3 regions of the Actinosynnema sp. NPDC059335 genome follow, and region 3 is predicted to be linked to each of the others. Evidence: riboswitches for the same ligand, from Rfam matches in the RefSeq annotation. Region 3 holds a riboswitch; each other region holds the start of a gene.
The links. A riboswitch is a leader RNA that binds a small molecule or an ion and turns the genes downstream of it on or off. The one in region 3 is predicted to bind thiamine pyrophosphate.

Region 1 (6,526 bases), on a different contig from region 3:
GGGCGTTGGAGATCGTCCGTCCGATTTCGATGTCCACTTCGGACACGTTGCGGACGGGTGGGTTGACGTTGGCCGATGTCGGTGACATGGCCGAGGTGAAGCAGGCGTTGACGGAGTCGGCGTTGTGGCCGTTGCAGTACCCGGATTCGTTCGCGCGCCTCGGGGTGGCGCCGCCGCGCGGTCTGCTGCTGTACGGTCCGCCGGGGTGCGGCAAGACGTTCCTGGTGCGGGCGTTGGCGGGCACGGGGCGGTTGAACGTGCTGTCGGTGAAGGGCGCGGAGCTGATGGACAAGTTCGTCGGCGAGTCGGAGCGGGCGGTGCGGGAGTTGTTCCGGCGGGCGGCCGAGGCGGCGCCGGCGTTGGTGTTCCTGGACGAGGTGGACGCGTTGGCGCCGCGGCGCGGGCAGTCGTCGGATTCCGGGGTGTCGGACCGGGTGGTGGCGGCGTTGTTGACGGAGTTGGACGGGGTCGAGCCGTTGCGGGACGTGGTCGTGCTGGGGGCGACGAACCGGCCGGAGTTGGTGGATCCGGCGTTGTTGCGGCCGGGTCGGTTGGAGCGGTTGGTGTACGTTCCGCCGCCGGACGCGGAGGCGCGGGCGGAGATCCTGCGGGCGTCGGCGCGGAACACGCCGTTGGGGTCGGACGTGGACCTGGGTGCGTTGGCGGCCGAGTTGGACGGGTATTCGGCGGCGGACTGCGCGGCGTTGATCCGGGAGGCGGCGTTGACGGCGATGCGGGAGTCGTTGTCGGCGTCGGAGGTGACGGGCGCGCACCTGGCGTCGGCGCGGGAGCGGGTGCGGCCGTCGTTGGACCCGGCGCAGCTGGCGTCCCTGGCCGCTTACGCGGAGTCGCGGGAGCGGTGAGGCGTCGGGGCGGCGGTGGCCGGGCTGGGCGACGGCACGCCGGTCGGGGGCGGGAGGCCGGGTCGGGACGCCGGGTCAGGATGCCTTCTTGGCGGTCGGGCCCCGGTAGTCGTTGGTGACGATCACGATGATGCCGGGGTGCGCGGCCTGGATGCCGTCGAACCGGGGTTCCACGCGGGCGCCGAGGACGGTGGCGAGTTCGCGGGCGGAGGGTTCCTCGTCGGTGCCGGGGCGGAAGTAGACGGTGGTGGTGGGGATGGTGCCCTGGGAGTAGTTGCCCCTCTCGGCGACCTGCCACCCGGCTTGTTCGACGTCGGCCTGGGCGCGGGCGGCCAGGCCCTGGGTGGTGCTGTTGTTGTAGACGCGCACCGGCGGCTTGGGGACGGTGTCGACGGGCGGCGGGGGGACGTTCGCGGTGGTGCCGCCGGGGGCGGCGGTCGTGGTGGGGGCGGTCGTGGCCGGTGTGGTGTCCGACGGCGGGGTGGTCGGCGCGGGGGTGGTCTCCGAGGGGGCGGTCGGTGAGCCGTCCGGGGTGTCGGAGGTGGCCGAGGGCGGGGTGGTCTGGGCGGCGGGCGGGGTGTCGTCGGGGCCGCCGGTGACGAGGCTGACCAGGCCGATGACCAGGGCGATGACGGCCACGCCGAGCAGGGCGTAGCCCGCGGCGCGGGCCGGGTGGGCGGGGCCCGCCGGCTGTTCGGGGTTCGTCATCGGCGCTCGACGCCCAGCCTCTTGGCCGCGCGGGCGCGTTGCCTGCCGGAGCGGGACCGGCGCAGTCTCTTGATCAACATCGGATCGGCGGCCAACGCCTCTTCTTTCTCGATCAACGCGTTGAGCAGCTGGTAGTAGCGCGTCGCGGACATGTCGAACAGCTCCTTGACGGCCTGTTCCTTCGCACCCGCGTACTTCCACCACTGGCGTTCGAAGGCCAGGATCTCGCGTTCCCGGTCGTTCAAACCGTCGTCCGGCCCCTCCGCCGGCGCCAGTGCCTCTGCGGCGTCCATCTGGCTCCTCAGCCGTGTCCCGTGCGTGGGTGCCATTACATCACGTGATCTTGGTGTGGGTGGGCTCATCGGTCGGCGCGTCCGCCGTGGCGCGCCGTTAGGCTGCACGCCATGGCAGTTCACCCGATCCGGATCGCCGGAGATCCCGTCCTGCACCGCCCGACCCGTCCGGTCGAGGTGTTCGACGAGTCGTTGCGCACGTTGATCGAGGACATGCACGAGACGATGGCGGCGGCGCGGGGTGTGGGGCTCGCGGCGAACCAGATCGGGATCGACCTGCGGTTGTTCGTCTACGACTGCCCGGACGACGAGGGTGTGCGCCATCGCGGTGTGGTGGTGAACCCGACGTTGGAGACGTCGGAGGTGCCGTTGGGGATGCCGGACCCGGACGACGACTTCGAGGGGTGCCTGTCGGCGCCGGGCGAGTCGTACCCGACGGGGCGGGCGCCGTGGGCGAAGGTGACCGGGTTCGACGGGGACGGCAAGCCCGTGGAGGTGGAGGGCACCGGGTTCTTCGCGCGGTGCCTGCAGCACGAGACCGATCACCTGGACGGGGTCATCTACCTGGACCGGCTGGTGGGGCGGCACAAGCGGGCGGCGAAGAGGATGCTGCGCGCGAACGGGTGGGGTGTGCCGGGGTTGTCGTGGGACCCGGCGACGTCGGAGGACCCGTTCGCGGACGACGACGAGGACTAGGGCGACGACGAGGACCAGGGCGGGCCCGGCCTCGTCCCGCCCGCGGGCGCGCGGTGGGACGGGTCGCGCCGGTCGTGGGCGCGGTGCGGCGCGGGGTGGTCGGCGCGGGGCGGTCGTTCGGGGCGTCGCCAGGGCAGCTCGGGGTAGGACGCGAGTTCGCGGTGGGTGGGGCAGCGGGCCAGGTCGGTGTAGGCGCCGGCGAGCACGGCGGCCCGGATGCGGCGCATCTGGCCGGCCGTCGGCAGCTCTCCGACCAGCAGGAACGGCAGGAGGAGCCGCCAGGCGGCGACGGTGGCGGGGCGGCCGCGGTGGGGGGCGCGCAGGGCGGCCCGGGCGACGCGGAGGGCGTGTTCGGCGGCGGTGATCGCGGTCGGGTAGCCGGCGTGGTCCCACGACCAGCGGAGGGCGTCGGCCATGGCGCAGCGGACGCAGTCGGCGGGGCCGGTGGCGAGTTCCTCGCCGCACTGGGAGCAGGTGACGAGGGTCATCGCCCAGTCGGTGCAGGTCCAGGGGTGGCGGCCGACCTCGTCGGCGAGGACCAGCTCGGCGAGTTCGCGCTCGCCGGCGCCGCCTTCGGCGAGTTGTTCGGCGGCGAGCAGCTCCTGCCAGTCGAGCAGCCAGTACTGGTCGACCAGCTCGGCGCAGAAGCGGCAGGCGGGGTAGCCGCGGCCCGCCAGGTCGCCGCAGGACGGGCAGGGCGAGACGGCGGCGGGGCGGGCCACGCGCCGGGCGCCGGGCGGGAACGGCCGGTGATCAGCCACGCGGTGAAAGGTACGCGCAACCGGTGGTCTTCGGCATCCGCACCTTGGCATCGGCACCTGGCCGTGGCTATGGTCGGGCCGACTGCTCGAACGCAGTGCGAAAACTCAACACACGCGGGAGCTCGCGCCACAGCGGGCTGAGAGGGCGGCTGGGGTGTGAGGGCCCCGGCGCCGCCGACCGCCTGAACCTGACCGGGTAATGCCGGCGTAGGGAGGAATGTCGTGACGGCTCTTGACGACCGTTCGGTCAAGCCCAGTGTCACCACGGGACCGATCTCGGGTTCGCGCAAGGTCTACCGCGAGGTGGGCGACGGCGTGCGGGTCCCGTTCCGCAGGGTGGAGCTGACCAACGGCGAGCACGTCGACCTGTACGACACTTCCGGTCCGTATACCGACGAGAGCGCGACCATCGACGTCCACAGTGGACTTCCGAGGGTGCGTGCGGAGTGGATCGCGCGGCGGGAGCCGGTCGACGGGGCGGTGACCCAGCTGGCGTACGCGAAGGCGGGGGTCATCACGCCGGAGATGCGGTTCGTGGCGGCGCGCGAGAACCTGAGCCCGGAGTTCGTCCGGGACGAGGTGGCGATCGGTCGGGCGGTCATCCCGCTCAACCGGAACCACCCGGAGGCCGAGCCGATGATCATCGGGAAGAAGTTCCTGGTGAAGGTCAACGCGAACATCGGGAACTCGGCGGTGACCTCCTCGATCGAGGAGGAGGTGGAGAAGATGGTGTGGGCGTCGCGGTGGGGCGCCGACACGATCATGGATTTGTCGACGGGGAAGCGGATCCACGAGACCCGCGAGTGGATCATGCGGAACTCGCCGGTGCCGGTCGGGACGGTGCCGATCTACCAGGCGTTGGAGAAGGTGGACGGCGACCCGGCGAAGCTGTCGTGGGAGGTGTACCGGGACACCGTCGTCGAGCAGGCCGAGCAGGGCGTGGACTACATGACGGTGCACGCGGGGGTGCTGCTGCGGTACGTGCCGCTGACGGCCAGGCGGGTGACGGGCATCGTGTCGCGGGGCGGGTCGATCATGGCCGCGTGGTGCCTGGCGCACCACAAGGAGAGCTTCCTGTACACGCACTTCGAGGAGCTGTGCGACATCCTGCGGGCGTACGACGTCACGTTCTCGCTGGGTGACGGGCTGCGGCCGGGTTCGATCGCGGACGCGAACGACGAGGCGCAGTTCGCGGAGCTGCGGACGTTGGGCGAGCTGACGCACGTCGCGCGGGCGAAGGACGTGCAGGTGATGATCGAGGGGCCGGGTCACGTGCCGATGCACAAGATCGCGGAGAACGTGCGGCTGGAGGAGGAGTGGTGCGGGGAGGCTCCGTTCTACACCCTCGGGCCGCTGGCCACGGACATCGCGCCCGCGTACGACCACATCACCTCGGCGATCGGGGCGGCGCAGATCGGGTGGCTGGGCACGGCGATGCTGTGCTACGTCACCCCGAAGGAGCACCTGGGGCTGCCCAACCGGGACGACGTGAAGACGGGCGTGATCACGTACAAGATCGCGGCGCACTCGGCGGACCTGGCCAAGGGGCACCCGGGGGCGCAGGAGCGGGACGACGCGTTGTCGAAGGCCCGGTTCGAGTTCCGGTGGGAGGACCAGTTCAACCTGTCGCTGGACCCGGACACGGCGCGGTCGTTCCACGACGAGACGCTGCCCGCGGCGCCGGCGAAGACGGCGCACTTCTGCTCGATGTGCGGGCCGAAGTTCTGCTCGATGAAGATCACCCAGGACGTGCGGCGGTTCGCGGAGGAGCGCGGGCTGTCGACGGTGGAGGCGATCGAGGCGGGCATGGCGGAGAAGTCGCACGAGTTCACCGACCGGGGCGCCAAGGTGTACCTGCCGGTGGTGGACTGATGGGGGTGCGCTGATGGCGGTCGCGCCGCCGAAGGTGCTGACCATCGCCGGGTCGGACTCGGGCGGTGGCGCGGGCCTGCAGGCGGACCTGAGGACGTTGTTCGCGTGCGGGGTGCACGGGATGACGGCGGTGACGGCGGTGACCGTGCAGAACTCGCTGGGCGTCACCGGGTACACGGAGATCCCGCCGGACGTGGTGGCCGCGCAGATCGAGGCGGTGGCGACGGACATCGGGGTGGACGCGGCGAAGACCGGGATGCTGGCGTCGGCGGCGATCATCGAGGCGGTCGCGGCGGCGGTGGACCGGGTCGACGTCGGGCCGTTCGTGGTGGACCCGGTGGCCGCGTCGATGCACGGGCACCAGCTGCTGGCCGACGACGCGCTGGACGCGGTGCGGTCGCTGCTGTTCCCGCGGGCGACGCTGGTGACGCCGAACCTGGACGAGGTGCGGCTGCTGACCGGCATCGACGTGCGCAGCCGCGCCGACCAGCGCAAGGCGGCCGAGGCGCTGCACGCGATGGGCCCGCGGTGGGTGCTGGTCAAGGGCGGGCACCTGTGGGACGACCCGGAGTGCCTGGACGTGCTGTTCGACGGCGAGCGGTTCGTCGAGCTGCTCGGGCCGCGCTACGACGTGAAGGACACCCACGGCAGCGGGGACACGCTGGCGTCGGCGATCGCGTCGCAGCTCGCGCGGGGCGCGGACGTGCCGACGGCGGTGCGGTTCGGCAAGGACTTCGTGGTCCGGTCGGTGGCCGCCGCGTACCCGTTGGGCGGCGGGGTGGGCCCGGTGTCGCCGCTGTGGCGGCTGGAGGGGTGACGCCGGCGGGGCGGGGTGGTCGTCGCCGCCCCGCCCCGTCGCCGCCCCGCCCCGTCGCCGTTCGCGGCCCGGCGGCGGAGGGGGACCGCGTCGCCGTCGCCGGTTGTCGATCGTCGAAGGGTTCGGTGAGCACGTCCGATTCGTCACCCTGTGGTCGGGAATCCGAACACGGGTGGTCGAGGGGGCGGTCCAGTGGAGGTCGACGAACCGGTGGCCGGTGTGGGCCGCGGAGCCGGTCCGATCCGGGTGGCACCGCCCGGTGTGCGCAACACGGTGACGGGCCGGTTGGGCGGCGTGGTGCAGGCCGGTGTGGTGCACGGCGGTGTGCACCTGCACGCCGCGCCGGTACGGCCCGCGGCCGCGACGCCGCGGCAACTGCCGGCCGTGCCCGCGGCGTTCGTCGGTCGGGCGGCGGAGCTGGCCGCGTTGGACGACGCCGCGGGCACCGTGTCGGCGATCGCGGGCGTGGGCGGCATCGGCAAGACGTGCCTGGCGCTGGTGTGGGCGCACCGCAAC
Region 2 (6,526 bases), on a different contig from region 3:
TGCGGGTCCGGCTCCCGCCGCACGTACCGCGCCTCCACCAGGGCCGCCACGATCCGCGACAGGGTGGGCGGCGCGACGCCCTCCTTCGCGGCCAGGTCGCCCAGCCGCATGGGGCCGCACCGCGCCAACGTGGCCAATGCCGACACCGCGCCCGGTCCGAGACCGGGCGAGCCGGTGCGCCGCAGCAACCGGGATAGCCTGCCGATCGCGAGGTACAGCCGGGCGGTGGCGTCCTCGACCTGGTCGGCCGTCACGGCACTCCTCCTCGGGCAGACGGACAGGATGAGCGTCCATCATGCCGTGCCGGGCAATCACCCCACCGCGGGACTCGACGCGTGCGCCCAGAACCGCTTCGGGATCCGCCCCGCCAACCGGGCCAGCCGACCGGCCTCCACGCCCGCCCGCATGGCCGCCGCCATCCGCTCGGGGTCCTGCGCCCGGGTCACGGCGGTCGCCAGCAGCACGGCCGAGCAGCCCAGCTCCATCGCCAGCGCCGCGTCCGACGCCGTGCCGACCCCCGCGTCCAGCACCACCGGCACGGACGCCCGCGCCACGATCAGCTCGATGTTGTGCGGGTTGCGGATGCCGAGCCCCGTCCCGATCGGCGAGCCCAGCGGCATCACGGCGGCGCACCCCACCTGCTCCAGCCGCAGCGCGAGCACCGGGTCGTCGGAGGTGTAGGGCAGCACCACGAACCCGTCGTCGACCAGCCTCTCGGCCGCGTCCAGCAGCTCCACCGGGTCGGGCAGCAGGGTCCGGTCGTCGGCCACGACCTCCAGCTTCACCCAGTTCGTCTCCAACGCCTCCCGCGCCAGCCGCGCGGTGAGCACGGCCTCGGCGGCGGTGCGGCAGCCGGCCGTGTTGGGCAGCGCCGCGATCCCCAGCCGGGCCAGCAGGTCCAGCACTCCCCCGCCGGACGCGTCCAGGCGGCGCATCGCGACCGTCGTCAGCTCCGTCCCGGACGCCACCAGGGCGCGTTCCAGCACCGACAGGTTCGCCGCGCCGCCGGTGCCCATGACGAGCCGCGACCCGAACTCGCGCCCGGCGATCACCAAGGGGTCGTCCACGTCAGCCTCCCTGCACGGCGGTCAGCACCTCGACCGCGGCCCCGTCGCGCACCGCCGTCGTCGCCCACGCCGCGCGCGGCACGACCTCGCCGTCCAGGGCGACCGCGACACCGCGCGGCGGGGCGTCGAGCAGCGCGAGCACGGTGGCGACGGTCGACCCGTCGGCCAGTTCCCGCTCCACACCGTTCACGTGCGCCTTCACCGACTGTTTCCTCCTTCGCGGAGCAGGGCGAGCACCCGCCGGGCGGTGACGGGCGCGAGGAGCAGGCCGTTGCGGTGGTGGCCGGTGGCGGCCACCACGCCCGGTTCCAGCAGGCGGATGACGGGCGCGTTGTCGGGGCTGCCCGCGCGGAACCCGGCGGCGGCCTCGACCAGCGCGTACTCGGCGATGCCCGGCCACACCACCTCGGCGTCGCGCAGCAGGTCCCGCACGCCGCCGACGGTCACGTCGCCGTCGAAACCGGCCTCGTACTGGGTCGCGCCGAGCACGAACCCGTCCTCGCGGGGCACGAGGTAGACGGGGCGGCCGGACACGTGGGCGCGGATCGTGTGCCGGGGCGGCGGCAACGCGCCGGGCCGCGCGGCCAGCCGCAGGATCTCGCCCTTCACCGGCCGGATCACCGTCCGCAGCGCCGGGTGCAGGTCGCGGCTCCACGCGCCGGCCGCGATCACCGTCACGTCGCGCTCCGCGCCCGGCTCGGCGGCGAACACGACACCGTTGGCGGCACAGGCTTCCCGCAGCGCGCGCAGCAGCGCCCGGTTGTCCACGGCGACGTCGCCCGGCACGGACAGTCCACTGCGGACCGGGCCGAGACCGGGCTCCAGCGCCCGCAGCTCGCGCCCCGTCAGCCGGGACACCGGCCGGCCCAGCCGGTCCAGGTGGGCGCGCAGCTGGTCCAGCACCTCGACGTCGGCCCCGTCCACCGCGACCGCCAGCGTCCCCGCCGGGCTCAGCGCGACGCCCAGCTCGCGGGCGAACTCCGGCCACAGCTCCAGCGACTCGACGCCGAGCGCGAGGACCTCCTCGTCGCCCGGCCACGCCTCGGTGATCGGCGCGAGCATCCCGCCCGCCACCCACGAGCCGCCGTGCGGGGAGGCGCGGTCGACCAGTTCGACGGTGTAGCCGGCGCGGGCCGCGTACCAGGCCGCGGACAGGCCGATGACGCCACCGCCGAGGACGGTCACTCGCATTGCCAAGGCACTCACGCTCCCTGCGCCGGCATGACCCGGATCAGGTTCGACGGTCGGAGCGGACCACGCTCCCTCTCAGCCCGGTCTGTTCCAGGCTCCCGTGCGGACCGCGTCCACCGTAGCGCACGCGGCGGCGCGGCGGTTACCGTGCCGCCGTGCCAGGACTCGACGGAACGCGGATCAGGCGGCGGCTCGCCGACGCACGGCTCTACCTCTGCACGCCCACGCGCCCCGACCTCGCCGAGTTCGCGGACGCCGCGCTCGCGGGCGGCGTGGACGTCGTGCAGCTGCGGGACAAGGGCATCGAGGCGAAGCAGGAGATCGCCGCGCTGGAGGTGCTCGCCGAGGCGTGCGCGCGGCACGGCGCGCTGCTCGCGGTCAACGACCGGGCGGACGTGGCGCTGGCCGTGGACGCCGACGTGCTGCACCTCGGGCAGGACGACCTGCCGGTGCCGCTCGCCCGCCGCGTCGTCGGCGACGACGTGGTGATCGGCCGGTCCACGCACGACGTCGCGCAGGCGCGGGCGGCGGCCGGGGAACCGGGCGTGGACTACTTCTGCACCGGGCCGTGCTGGCCGACGCCGACCAAGCCGGGCCGTCCCGCGCCGGGCCTGGACCTGGTGCGGGCCACGGCGGGCACGACCGACCGGCCGTGGTTCGCGATCGGCGGCATCGACCGGGACCGGCTGCCCGAGGTGCTGGCGGCGGGCGCGGAACGGGTCGTCGTCGTGCGCGCCGTCACCGAGGCCGAAGACCCCCGCGCCGCCGCGGAGTGGTTCGCGCGTCGGCTGGAGGGCGCGCGGTCGTCGGCGTGACCCCCGGGACGCGGAACGCCCCCGGACCGGGTGGTCCGGGGGCGTCGCCCGAGCGGTGCGCGGCCCGCAGGGGAAGGGACGGCCGCGCGGCGCCGCGACGTCAGCCGCGGGTCAGGCTGAGCCCGTAGGCGCTGAGGATCTCGTTGACGGGCTGGAAGTAGACGATGCCGCCGGAGGTGCAGTTGCCCGAACCGCCGGAGGTCACGCCCTGGGCCTGGCTGTAGTTCGAGCCGGCCACCCACGAACCGCCCGAGTCACCGGGCTCGGCGCAGGCGTTGGTGCGGGTCAGGCCCGACACCGAGCCCTGCGCGTAGTTCACCGTCTGGTTCTTGGCCTGGACGGTGCCGCAGCGCCAGCCGGTGGTGGAGCCGGAACGGCAGATCGCCGCGCCGACCGCCGCCTCGGACGAGCCGGTCACGGTGACGTTGGAGCCGTTGTAGCGGTTGACCCACGGGCGGGAGGTCCAGCTCGTGTTCGTCCGCACCCAGGCGTAGTCGTTGCCCGGGAAGGACGAGCCCGCGAAGGTGCCCTGCGAGACGCGGTTGAAGCCGGTCGTCGCGTTGCCCGTGCGGCCGCAGTGGCCCGCGGTCACGAACCCGCCGGCGACCGCGAAGCCCACCGAGCACCGGCCGCTGCCGATGTAGTAGGCGTCACCGCCGCGGGTGTCGTACAGCGGCGTCGGCGACTCGTCGACCTCGACCACCCGGACCGCCGGGCTGACCGACTTGGCCGCCGCCAGGAACGACTCCGCCGCCGCGTCGCGCTGGAAGCGGTTCACCTCGACCACGACCGAGTTGGTCTGGTCGTCGACCCGCCAGCCGGTGATCGACTTCGGCGCCGACATGCCGTCGAGCGCCGACTTCGCGCCGGTGAGCTGCCGGTGGGAGAAGGCGACGTACTTGGCGTCGGCGCCCGCGGCCTTCGCCGCGCCCGCCTTCGCCGGGTCCGCCACCGCGACGACCAGCTTGCCGGTCGCCTGGTTGATCCACGAACCCGCGTAGGCGGCGCCGACGGCGGCCTTCGCGGCCGCCTCGACCTCACCCGCGCGGGTGTCGCTCGCCAAACGGGCGGTGACCTGTTCGGCGGTCAGGCCGAGGTCGCGTTGCGCCGCTTGGAGCAACTCGGCGGGGTAGCTCTCCGTGTCGGCCGGGCTTGTGCCATTGGGCGCGGCGGGCGCCGCGAAGGCCGGTACGCTGAGAGCTGTAGCCGTGCTCGTGGCCAGCAGGACGGCCGTGGCAAGGCGGACCGCACTCGTGCGGTTCATTAGGCGTCTCCCTCATCTTCGGGTGCAGGGAACCCGAGAGCCTGGTTGCAGGGACCGCTCTCGGGGGCTCTAGGGGGACGGGTGGTGGGGCGGCGGCAGGGGTCGCCCCACCCCTTTTTCTCTCGCCCGGTTCGTCGCTCGTGCCTCCCGGACCGCGGTCGCACGCGGTGAGGCGCACGGCCGGGACGGCGCTCGCGTGTCCCGCATGCCACTCCTCCCCGGTCTCCGGTCGACCAGCACTCGCCCGTTCGAGCGACGTTATGACTCCGTTACCTATGACGGTTCGAGCCATCTGAGGGCGAAGTGTGTCACAGGACACGCCGATATGACTGCGCTGTGTAGCGTTTGACAGTTAACTCTCACTCAAGGTAGTGACTCGATCACCGATTCGGGCGGATTTGCCACATGTAAGCGATCCCGTCACGCAAGCCTCGTACGTGTGAATGCTGTTGAACCGGGCGGGTGACACAGGAGGAGTTCCGGTAGCGCGCCGTGTAGGCGGGACGCCGCCGCAGGGGTGAGGATCGACGCCATGGGACTCGTCACCATCTCCGACATCCAGGCCGCCGCCGACCGCGTCAAGGGCGCGGCGGTGCGCACACCGCTCCTGCGGTTCGACGACGGGTTGTGGCTCAAGCCGGAGAGCTTGCAACCGGTCGGCGCGTTCAAGATCCGGGGCGCGTACAACGCCCTCGCCCGGCTGCCCGAGGACGTGCGGGCGCGCGGCGTCGTCGCCTACTCCAGCGGCAACCACGCCCAGGCCGTCGCGTACGCGGCGAAGCTGTTCGGCGTGCGCGCGGCGATCGTCGTGCCGGACACCACGCCCCGGGTCAAGGTCGAGGCCACCCTGTCCCACGGCGCGGAGGTCGTGCAGGTGCCCATGGCGCAGCGGGAGGCGCGGGCCGCGGAGCTGGTGGCCGAGCGGGGCGCGACGCTGATCCCGCCGTTCGACCACCCCGACGTCATCGCCGGTCAGGGCACCATCGGGCTGGAGGTCGTGGCGGACCTGCCGGACGTGGCGACGGTGCTGGTGCCGGTCAGCGGCGGGGGCCTGATCTCCGGGGTGGCGACGGCGGTGAAGGCGCTGAGCCCGTCGACGCGGGTGATCGGCGTGGAGCCGGAGCTGGCGGGCGACGCGGCCGAGTCGCTGAGGGTCGGCACGCTGGTCCGGTGGTCGCCCGACGACCGGGCCCGGACGTCGGCCGACGGGTTGCGCGCCGAGCCGTCCGAGCTGACGTTCGCGCACATGAGGGCCTACGTGGACGACATCGTGACGGTGTCGGAGGAGCAGATCGGCGAGGCCGTCGGCCTGCTGGCCCGGCGGGCGCGGCTCGTGGTGGAGCCGAGCGGCGCGGTCACCGTCGCCGCCCACCTGGCGCGGCCGTCGGAGCGCGCGGTCGCCGTGCTGTCCGGCGGGAACGTCGACCCGGAGGTGTTCGCCGGGTACCTCTGAGGTCAGTCGCGCATGTGCGCGGGCGGGCCGTCGACCGGGCAGCTGTGGCACTCGTGGGCGTCCGGGGTCGCCCGGAGCACGCGGTTGTCCGTGCCGACGGCCAGCAGCCCGCCGACCACCGACGCGACCGCGCACACCAGCAGGGCCCGCTGCCAGCCCTCGGTGAGCGCGGCCGGGTCGGCGTACCGGTCCCCGGTCAGGCCCGCCACGGCCGGCAGCACGGCCACCGCGACCAGGCTGCCGGTGCGGGCGACCGCGTTGTTGACGCCCGAGGCGACCCCCGCGTACCGGTCCGGGGCGGCGGCCAGCACGGTCGCCGTCACCGGCGCGACCACCGCCGCCAGGCCGAAGCCGAACACGAGCAGGCCGGGCAGCACGCCGGTCCAGTAGCCGGCCCCGGGCTCGACCCGCCGCAGCAGCAGCATGCCGACGCCGATCAGCACCGGACCCGCGACCAGCTGGGCGCGCGGCCCGATGCGCTGGGCGAGGTCCCCGGACCGCGCCGACAGCGCCAGCATGATCAGCGTGATGGGCAGGCTCGCCAGGCCGGACGCGGTCGGCGAGTAGCCCAGCGACACCTGCAGTTGCAGCACCATCAGCACCATCACCCCGCCCAGCGCCGCGTAGACCAGGAAGGTCAGCGCGTTGGCCAGGACGAACGTGCGGTCGGCGAACAGCCGGGGCGGCACGAGCGGGTCGCGGCCGCGCCGTTGCGCCACCACGAACGCCACCAGCC
Region 3 (5,381 bases):
CCGACCGGTCACCCACCGGCCCCCTCAACCTCACCACCAACCGCACGTGATCCCGCCGATGAACCCGCTCCACCACCTCCGCCTCGATCCCCCCTGACGGATCCACCCGCAACGCCGTCGCCCGCAACCCCACCCGCCCCCGAACCCCGACCAACTCCTCCGCCGCCTCCGCCCCGAGCACCCTCCCGCACCCGAGGAACCGCGCCGTCTCCACGTCCACCGGCCGCTGCCACACCGACGACGGCTCCCCGACCTGCACGATCCGCCCGGCCCGCATCACCGCCACCCGGTCCGCGAGCGTGAACGCCTCGTCGTGGTCGTGCGTCACCACCAGCGCCGTCGCCCCCGCCTCCCGCAGCAGCCGCGCCAGGTCCACCGCCAACTGCTCCCGCAACGCCCGGTCCAACGCCGACAGCGGCTCGTCCAGCAACAACAACCGCGGCCTCGGCGCGAGCGCCCGCGCCAACGCCACCCGCTGCTGCTCGCCACCGGACAACTCGGTCACCCGCCGCGCCCCGTACCCGCCCAACCCGACCAGCTCCAGCAGCTCGGCCACCCGCTTGCCCCGGGCCTCCCGCTCCACCCCCCGCATCCGCAGCCCGAACGCCACGTTCCCCGCCACGTCCCGGTGCGGGAACAGCTGCCCGTCCTGGAACACCAGCCCGAAACCCCGCCGGTGCACGGGCGTCCCGGCCAGGTCCGCGCCGTCCCACGACACCGCGCCGCCCGCGACCGGCTCCAGCCCCGCCACCGCGCGCAGCAGCGTCGACTTCCCGCACCCGGACGGCCCCAGCAGCGCCACCACCTCACCGTCCACCACGGTCAGGTCCACATCGGACACCGCGAGCACGGGACCGTACGCCACGCTGAGCCCGTCCACCCGCAACGACATCAGAACTCCCCACCGCTCGGCACCCGCAACCGCTCGATCACCAGCACGGCCGCCGTGGTCACCACCATCAGCAACGCGCACGCCGCGTACGCCATCTGGCTGTTCAACTCCCCCGGCCGCGACATCAGCCGCGCGATCACCACGGGCAGCGTCGGCGCGTCCGGCCGGGCCAGGAAGCTCGTCGCCCCGAACTCGCCCAGCGCCACCACGAACCCGAACCCGGCCGCCGCGAGCAGCGACCGCGACGCCAGCGGGAAGTCCACCTCGCGCCACACCCGCCACGGGCTCGCGCCCAGCGTCGCCGCCGCCTGCCGCAGCCGTTCGTCCACGGCCCGCAGCACCGGCAGCACGATCCGCACGATCAACGGCGTCACCACCAGCGCCTGCGCCAGCGGCACCAGCAGCGGTGACGTGCGGAAATCACCAGGCAGGGCGTTCATCGTGATCAGGTAGCCGAAGCCGAGCGTCACCGCCGACACGCCCAGCGGCAGCATGAGCGCCGTGTCCAGGGCCTCCGCGAACCACGACCCGTGCCGCCGCAACCCCACCAGCACGACCGCCGACGTCACCCCGACCAGCAGCGCCACCACCGTGGCGTCGGTCGCCACGCGCACCGAGTTCAGCGCCGCGTCCAGCCCCGACACCGCCAGCGTGCCGCGCTCGCCGGTGCCCGCCAGCGCGGCGTAGCCCGCGAAGCTCCACCCGTCGTGCGTCGCCAGGGACCGCACCACCAGCCCCACCACCGGCGTCGACAACGCGGCCACCACCAGCCACGCCGCCGCGACCACACCCCACTCGCCGCCCACCGGGCGACGGGGCGGCTCCACCCGCAGCGGCAGCCCCCGCTCCCGCCGCCGGCGCGCCAGGCCGCCGACCACCAGCACCGCGATCACCGCCGCGAACTGCAGCAGCGACAACGCCGCCGCGCCGGACAGGTCGAACAGCTCCACCGTCCGCAGGTAGATCTCCGTCTCCAGGGTGCGGTGCCGCGCCCCGCCGAGCACCAGCACCACCCCGAAGCTGGTGGCGCAGAACAGGAACACCACCGACGCCGCCGACCCGATCGCCGGCGCCAACGACGGCAGCACCACCGACGTGAACGCCCGCACGCGGGACGCGCCCAACGCCCGCGCCGCGTCCTCCGCGCGCCGGTCCACCCGCGCCCACAGCCCGCCGACCGTGCGGGCGACCACCGCGACGTTGAAGAACGCGTTCGCCAGCACGATCGGCAGCACACCCCCGTCCGGCCACAACGCCCGGAACGCGAGCCCCACCACCACCGTCGGCAGCACGAACGGCACCATCACCGCGGCCCGCACCACCCCCGCGCCGCGCACCCGGCAACGGGCCAGCAGGAACGCCACCGGCATGCCCGCGACCAGCGCCAACGCCGTCGCCGCCGCGGCCTGGCCGAGGGTGAACCCGACCAGGTCCCAGGTGTCGGCCCGCGCCAGGACCGGCAGCGGCCCGCCCTCGCCCAACCCGAGCGAGACGATCGCCGCCACCGGCCAGGCGAAGAACACGCCCAGGAACACCACCGGCAGCAACGCCGCGAGCACCCAGACCACCCCGGGCCCCGGCCGCCGGCCGCCACGCCACCCGGACCCCGCGCCACCGGACGCCCCGAACCCCCGACCACCGCGCGAACCCGACCCGAACCCCCGACCGCCGGACGACCCGGACCCCGAACCCCCGCGCGAACCGGAACCGGGACCGGACCTCAGCCCTGGACCAACGCGCGCCACTGCCGCACCCACCGCTCCCGGTTGGCGTCGACCTCGCCCGCCGGCAGCGACCGCGCCTCGGCGGGCAGCGGCGCGGCCTTCGTCCACGCCTCGGGCAACGCGACACCCTCGCGCGACGGGTACACGTACATCTGGCCCGGCACGTCCGCCTGCACCTGCTCGCCGAGCAGGAAGTCCACGACCTTCTTCGCGTCCTCGGGGTTCTTCGCGCCGTTCAGCACGCCCGCGTACTCGACCTGCCGGTAGCAGGTGTCCAGCAGTGCCTTGGTCCGCGGCGTGCCGTCGTCGCCGATCTCCGCCGACGGCGACGAGGCGTAGGACACGACGACCGGCCTCGGCCCCTTGCCGCTGGAGCCGGAGAAGTCCTGCGTGTACGCCTCCTCCCAGCCGCTGACGACCTTCACGCCGTTGGCCTTGAGCCGGCCCCAGTAGTCCTGCCACCCGTCCTCGCCGAACTCGGCGATCGTGCCGAGCAGGAACGCGAGGCCGGGCGAGGACGTGGCCGGGTCCTCGACCACGAGCATGTCCTTGTACTTCGGGTCGGTCAGGTCCTCGTACCGCTGAGGCTCGCCGAGGCCCGCGAACGCCGCGACGTCGATGTTCAGGCACACGTCGCCGACGTCCACCGCGTGCAGCCGGTTCGGCGGGTCGAGCCGGTAGCGCTGCGCGCCGTGCTGCGCCTCCGGGCTCGCGTACTCGGCGAACACGTCCTCCTTCAACGCGCGGGAGGCGAACGTCGAGTCCACGCCGAAGGCGACGTCGCCGATCGGGGCGTCCTTGGTCAGGACCAGCTTGTTCGTCACCTCGCCCGCGTCGCCACTGGCCAGCGGCTTGATCGTGATGCCGGTGTCGGCCTTGAACCGCTCCAGCAGCTCCGGCGACAGCGCGAACGAGTCGTGCGTCACCAGCGTGACCACCCGCTCCCCCGCGGGCGGCGCGTCGGACGTGGTCACCGAACAGCCCGTGAGCAGCGCGAACGCGGTCACGGCGGGCAGCACTCGTCGGAACATCATCTCTCCCTACACCGGCATGACCCGGATCAGGTGTGGACGGTCGAAGGCTCGCGCGCCTTCCTCTCAGCCCGGCGCAGCACCGGACTCCCGTGGCGAACGGACAGCTTACCCCGCGCGGTGGCACGATCGGGGCCATGGCCGAGCTGCTGACCGACGACCAGGTGACCGCCGCGCTGACCTCGCTGCCGTCGTGGCGGGCGCAGGACGCCGCGCTGGTGCGCACGGTGGAGCTGGAGAGCTTCGCGCAGGCGTTGCAGGTGGTGAACCGCGTGGCGGAGATCGCCGAGAACGACAACCACCACCCGGACATCGACATCCGGTGGCGCACGCTGACGTTCCGCTGCAGCACGCACTCCAGCGGCGGGATCACCGCCCTGGACGTGTCACTCGCGGAGGAGATCGACGGGGTGCTCGACGCCGTCCGGTGACCCGCTCCGCGACCCGCCGTCCTGTCGTGACCCGCCGACCTGTCGTGACCCGCCGACCTGTCGTGACCCGCCGACCTGTCGGGACGTCGCCGCCCGCCGGCCCCGCAGCACGACCGCGATCGTGACCAGCGTGAGCACGCCCACCGCCGGGTAGACCCAGCCGAGCGCCGACTGGTGCCAGGGCCGCGGGATGATCCAGATCGACGGCTGCGCGTTGAGCAGGAACGAGATCAGGTAGCTGCCGATCGCCAGCAGCCAGGCGACCGCCGTCACGACGGCCAGCCGGTGCCGGGCCGAGTACAGCAGCCACATCAGCGCGGGCACCGCCCACACCCAGTGGTGGCTCCACGAGATCGGCGAGACGAGCAGCCCGAGGAGCTGCACCGACACGATCATCGCCAACGCGTCCCGCGCCTTCACCGCCGCGTGCAGCGCGAACCCCGTGAGCACGGCCGCCACCACGACCGCGCCGACGAAGACCGGCCCCGTCCCGATGTCGTGGCCGACGGTGCGGGACAGCGCGCCGCGCAGCGACTGGTTGATCGCGGACCCGACCGGGCCCACGCGGGAGGCGTCGCCCAGCAGGTGGAACCAGTACTCGTTCGACAGGCGCGGCGACACCGCGTACGCCACCGCGACCGTGCCGAAGAACGCCGCGACCGACCACACGGCCGCCTTGTACTGGCGGTTCACCAGGAAGTAGAGCCCGGAGATCGCCGGCGTGAGCTTCAACCCGGCCGCGATCCCGACGCCCGCGCCCCGCGCGGCGTTGCGCGCGGAGACCAGCGTGCCGAGCAGCAGGGCGGCCAGGACGAGGTTGATCTGGCCGTAGTTCAGGGTGGTGCGGACCGGCTCGACCCAGATGAACAGGCCGGTCCACAGCATCGCGCGACGCGGGTCGCCGCTGCCGACGAGCTGGAGCGACTTGCGGGTGACGAACCACAGGCAGGCGAGGCTGACGAGCTGCCAGAACCAGCGGGCCACGCCCCACGGCACCCAGGACAGCGGCACGAAGACGAGCGCGGAGAACGGCGGGTAGGTGAACGGCAGGGCGAACTGGTCGGAGAACTCCTTGAGCCGCCACTCGTACAGCTGCCCGGTGAACAGCTCCGGCGAGGCGTTCCGGTAGACCATCAGGTCCACCATGGTCATCTTCGTCTGGAACGCCACCATCGCCAGGTGGCCGAGCAGGGACAGGCCGAGCACCCACGGCGCGAAGGCGAGAACCCGCCCTTCGAGTGTGCGCAGCCCCACTGCCCCCACCTCCACGATGGTGTGAATTACACGACTGTCGGGCCACGAA

Region 1: another riboswitch for thiamine pyrophosphate. It lies ahead of thiC (phosphomethylpyrimidine synthase ThiC); the one in region 3 lies ahead of ACFXGA_RS31745 (thiamine ABC transporter substrate binding subunit).
Region 2: another riboswitch for thiamine pyrophosphate. It lies ahead of thiO (glycine oxidase ThiO); the one in region 3 lies ahead of ACFXGA_RS31745 (thiamine ABC transporter substrate binding subunit).

What each region holds. Positions count from the first base shown of each region.
Region 1 covers NZ_JBHYXZ010000005.1:85,965-92,490, forward strand. The annotation lists gene ACFXGA_RS02820 (AAA family ATPase) at 1-863, shown strand, start outside; gene ACFXGA_RS02825 (LytR C-terminal domain-containing protein) at 939-1,571, opposite strand; gene ACFXGA_RS02830 (DUF3263 domain-containing protein) at 1,568-1,864, opposite strand; gene ACFXGA_RS02835 (peptide deformylase) at 1,976-2,560, shown strand; gene ACFXGA_RS02840 (hypothetical protein) at 2,557-3,321, opposite strand; TPP riboswitch at 3,426-3,553, shown strand; gene thiC (phosphomethylpyrimidine synthase ThiC) at 3,544-5,193, shown strand; gene thiD (bifunctional hydroxymethylpyrimidine kinase/phosphomethylpyrimidine kinase) at 5,207-6,010, shown strand; gene ACFXGA_RS02855 (ATP-binding protein) at 6,272-6,526, shown strand, end outside.
Region 2 covers NZ_JBHYXZ010000005.1:96,533-103,058, forward strand. The annotation lists gene ACFXGA_RS02875 (MarR family winged helix-turn-helix transcriptional regulator) at 1-254, opposite strand, end outside; gene ACFXGA_RS02880 (thiazole synthase) at 312-1,067, opposite strand; gene thiS (sulfur carrier protein ThiS) at 1,069-1,269, opposite strand; gene thiO (glycine oxidase ThiO) at 1,266-2,273, opposite strand; TPP riboswitch at 2,259-2,370, opposite strand; gene thiE (thiamine phosphate synthase) at 2,414-3,073, shown strand; gene ACFXGA_RS02900 (S1 family peptidase) at 3,174-4,337, opposite strand; gene ACFXGA_RS02905 (threonine/serine dehydratase) at 4,870-5,790, shown strand; gene ACFXGA_RS02910 (MFS transporter) at 5,793-6,526, opposite strand, start outside.
Region 3 covers NZ_JBHYXZ010000140.1:15,922-21,302, reverse strand. The annotation lists gene ACFXGA_RS31755 (ABC transporter ATP-binding protein) at 1-892, opposite strand, end outside; gene ACFXGA_RS31750 (ABC transporter permease) at 892-2,460, opposite strand; gene ACFXGA_RS31745 (thiamine ABC transporter substrate binding subunit) at 2,613-3,647, opposite strand; TPP riboswitch at 3,635-3,751, opposite strand; gene ACFXGA_RS31740 (4a-hydroxytetrahydrobiopterin dehydratase) at 3,785-4,078, shown strand; gene ACFXGA_RS31735 (mannosyltransferase) at 4,034-5,332, opposite strand.